One region of the Paraliobacillus sediminis genome, then DNA from elsewhere that is predicted to be linked to it. Evidence: riboswitches for the same ligand, from Rfam matches in the RefSeq annotation. Region 1 holds a riboswitch; the other holds the start of a gene.

Region 1 (2,209 bases):
GGAAATAATACCGATCAACTAAACCTGAATTCGGCATCCTCGCTTCTTGAATAACTTTATGCCAGGCTGCGAGTTCTTCCTCGTCCTCGACGCGAAATGCAACATGATGCACACTACCTCGACCAGGTCGTTCACGTGATAAGTCAGTTCGCGTCTCGATATGAACTTCTGCACCAGTACCACCTTCACCTGTTTCGTAGACCTCTATTTCAGGTTGGCCGTCCACATAAGCTGGATAACTTCCTTTATATCGAAAGTTTAGTATATCAGTTAACACTCGCGTAGTAGGACCTAGCTCAGGTACAGTTAATTTAACTGGTCCTAAACCAGTAATGCCAAATTCCTTTGGCACGGGACTTTTATCCCAAGGGACACCAGCTGCAACTCCTTTATTTCGTTCATCAGAAACAAGCACTAACCTTTGTCCTTCAGGATCCTGAAAAAACAATACATTACGACCAAATTGTTCAGCAATTGGCTGATATGTCACAGCTTTTTCTTTAAAACGTTCTTCCCAATAAACTAATGCCCTATCAGTAGGAACGCGTAAGGAAGTTAGTGAAATGCTATTATTCCCTTGATATGTGTGACCAGCACGTACAATTTCAAAAAAGGTTAAATCTGTTCCTGGATTACCAACTTCGTCCGCATAAAACAAGTGATACATACTTGTGTCATCTTGATTAACAGACTTTTTAACAAGTCTCATTCCTAGTATATTCGTATAAAAATCATAATTATTTTTAGCTATTGCTGTAATGGCAGAAACATGGTGAATTCCCTTTAATTCCATTTCAATCACTCCTTAAGATCATCTTTCTAAAACTAACGATAGCTTACTATTTGACTATATTTTAATTATATACGTTTTTTATCTCGAATTCAAGATAAATGTTTGTGATGATATTATTTAATTTCCCTTTATGTTCCAATCCTCTTATGCTATGCTTTAACTAATAACTTCATATTAACTACTAGGGGTGCCTATATGCATAGGCTGAGAGAAAAGCGCGATTAAGCTTTTTAACCCTTTTGGACCTAATCTAGTTCGTACTAGCGGAGGGAAGTAGCCGAATCGTTTACATTCGTAGATACTGTCAGGTCCTTTTTTTGAGGAGCTGGCTTTTTATTTTGAATATTTTTTTAATAGGGGGAATTTTGAATGAATAGAACGAGATTATTAACCACGATGGCATTATTTGTGGCAATTGGTACGGTAGGGGCACAACTATTATGGTTTCCAACCGGAATTGCCAAAGCTTATCCCGTACAGCACGCTGTCAATGTTATGGCTGCAGTCATACTAGGACCCATTCCAGCTGTAATTATTGCTTTTGTAATCGGCTTACTGCGTAATTTATTAGGGTTAGGTACGATATTAGCTTTTCCAGGCGGAATGATTGGGGCGTTGTTCGCTGGTTACTTCTATCGTTGGACAAAGAAAAAGGCACTAGCAGCAACTGGAGAAATAATTGGTACTGGTGTAATTGGATCGCTACTATCTGTTCCTATTGCTAATATTGTGTTAGGACAGTCTGCGGGAGCATTAGCATTTGTGCCAGGCTTTATCGTTAGTAGTTGTACAGGAGCAATACTTGGGGTATTTGTTTTATCGAGAATAAAACAGCATACACTTGTCCCAAATAATATACAATCTTAATTCTTATTGATTCGTGTTAAAGGGTTTCTTTAGCCAGCGGAAACCCTTTTATCACTAATCTCTAACTATCGGTTTACTAGCAGTTGACTGTAGATCATTTATTACCTTCATTTGGCTTAGAAACAAGTTTTCAGGCAATTTGTCTAATGAAAAAAATGCTGTATCTAATGTTTCTTCGTTTTCTTTGATTAACTCTCCTGTGAAGTCTTCGCATGTAAACCAATGCTGTACAAGTGACACTTGATCACCATTAGCTAATGTTTTTTGATTACCTTCACCAGAATAAATACTAAACAACTCTAACGTGCCTATCTTTAAACCTGTCTCTTCGAAAACCTCTCTTCTTGCGGTTTCCTTTACCGATTCACCTAATTCCATATAACCACCGGGGAATCCCCATGTTTGAGTATCCGCACGTAAATGGAGCAAAACACGTCTTTGCTCATCAAAGATTATCGCACCACTTACAACCATAATAATTGGTTGCTGTCCTACCATTGATCGAACATAACTAATATAATCCATCGTCACCTCTCCCTTCGAACATTT
Region 2 (2,209 bases), on a different contig from region 1:
CACCTCCTGAACGGTCACTGGCTGACATTGAAGATATTCCTTCAGGTGCGAAGTTCAGTGATCAAGAGATTAGTGCAGTTGTTTCTGCAAATATTTCAGCAGGATTAATTGCTTGCAGTACAATCATTGGACAGTCTCTACGCGAAGATATTGCAATGCTATTTGGACAGTTCCATATGAATAAAGCACAAGCTGGAGCAAAGGCGCTCCGACTGAATAAAGACAAAGGATGGATCATACTCCCTCCAATGCAAGCGAAAATTCCAAATAAAGAATAGCAAAAAAAGCACTAGAATTCTAGTGCTTTTTTATTTTAGCTACTTTGTAATTCGAATGGTGTTTAATACAAAAAATGCGGATTAGCAACTCACCTTACGTCTCAATTCTATCACTTCCGCCGAATTATAACTTAAGTCCATATATTAAAAAGCAATTACTGTCTGCGTAAAGTACTTTTAGCCTTAATACCAGCTTATTTCATCTCTTCTAGTGGCCATTTTTCTAATTTATAAGCCATGTTCCAAAATAAATATTCGTATTGACTGCTAATTAAGAAGTGTTCTTTCATTCGTTCTCGATCAGATGAGGTTACAGTTTCAGCTAATTGATCTAACCTATCAATTTGTTCCTCTACTAACGTGCGGAACCAATCAGATCCGTATGCTTTAATCCATTCTTGATAAATGGGCTCGTCTGGTGTTTTGTTCTTTAACTGTTCTCCAACTTCATAATAAACCCAGTAGCAAGGTAATATTGCTGCAATCACATCACCGAGATGACCTTGGTAAGCAGCACGATACATATGAGAACTATAAGCGTAAGCGGTTGGAGCAGGTTTAAATGCTTTTTGTTCTGCATCCGTAATATCTAATAATTTAGAAAAAGTACGATGCAAATCTAATTCTGCTTGATAGGTTCCTTGCGCATGTGACGCCATACTATTTGTTGTCTCTAAACCCTCCGCCTTTGCAGCACCAAGTGCCTGAACACGGGCGAATTGTGCTAAATAATAAGAGTCCTGCATGACATAATAACGAAAGTTCTCTATAGGTAATGTGCCATCACCAATCCCCTTAACAAAAGGGTGATTAAAACTAGCCTGCCAAACTGGATCTGCTTCCTTTCGAATACGTTCTGAAAATTTCATCGTTACTTCCTCCTTTATCTGCATAAAAAACCACCTTCTCTGATTAAAAGAAAGTGGTGGCATGATAAAGTAATCGAAAGAAAGACTTTATTTCCATCCACTTCCCTCCGCTAGTTTGAACTAGATCAGGTTCTAAGAGTCTTGAAGTATCACTTCAATCTCAGTCTTTATAAAAGACTCCTCTAGTGGTTTTTCGTGCTATTTGGTTCTGTTTATAGAATAACATCTAGGGAGATAATGTCAATGCTATTAAAGTAAACTTTCTTCGAGTGTTTTCATTTGATAAAAGTAACCTTGCTTTTGCATTAATACTGTATAAGATCCAGATTCAATAATCTCACCATGATCCATGACAATAATTTGGTCCATTTTTTCTAAACCATTTAAACGGTGACTAACTAACAGTAACGTATCTGTTTGCGCTTGTTCAAAAAGCTGTTTGTGAATCATTCGTTCTGTTTGCGCATCAAGAGATGACGTTGGTTCATCTAAAATCCACAAATGACCCTGTTTTAAGATTGCTCTAGCAATTGCCAGACGTTGTTTTTCGCCACCAGAAAGATTTTCACCGTTTTCTGATACATGATCATCAAGCGAAAAGTCTTCAAGTTGCACCTTTACTAATGCATCATTTAATATAAAATCATCTAATGCAGCATCAGCAAGCAATAAGTTTTCACGAATTGTTCCATAAAAGAAATGATTTTCTTGTAAAACAACTATTGCTTTTTCCCATAATGCACTTCCTGAAACAGTTGAAATATCATGATCATTCCAATAAATAGTGCCCGTCTGAATTTGTTGTAGCTTTAAAACCAATTGCAGTAAAGTTGATTTTCCTGATCCACTAGCTCCAACAATTGCTGTTTTCGAACCTGCTGGAATTTCTAAACTAAGAGAAGGAATGGTTGTACGCCAATCTCCCATATACGTGAAGGTGATATTTTGAAATTTAATTGCTGGTGCCCTGCTTTCAACCTGATGACTGATAATCTCTACTGCGTTCACTTGAATATCCGGATCCTCCACCACATTATATAAACGACTTGATGCGTCCCGGCT

Evidence for each region. Region 1 has a riboswitch for thiamine pyrophosphate ahead of thiW (energy coupling factor transporter S component ThiW). Riboswitches for the same ligand answer to the same signal wherever they lie in the genome.
Region 2: it holds a riboswitch for thiamine pyrophosphate, as region 1 does, so the genes downstream of both, tenA (thiaminase II) here and thiW (energy coupling factor transporter S component ThiW) in region 1, are expected to answer to the same signal.

What each region holds. Positions count from the first base shown of each region.
Region 1 covers NZ_QJSI01000001.1:423,448-425,656, reverse strand. Annotated here, with positions in the region: gene D2K60_RS01895 (ring-cleaving dioxygenase) at 1-793, opposite strand, end outside; TPP riboswitch at 967-1,082, shown strand; gene thiW (energy coupling factor transporter S component ThiW) at 1,163-1,660, shown strand; gene D2K60_RS01885 (NUDIX hydrolase) at 1,715-2,185, opposite strand.
Region 2 covers NZ_QJSI01000003.1:600,589-602,797, reverse strand. Annotated here, with positions in the region: gene D2K60_RS15650 (DUF3231 family protein) at 1-278, shown strand, start outside; gene tenA (thiaminase II) at 473-1,147, opposite strand; TPP riboswitch at 1,233-1,341, opposite strand; gene cydC (thiol reductant ABC exporter subunit CydC) at 1,397-2,209, opposite strand, start outside.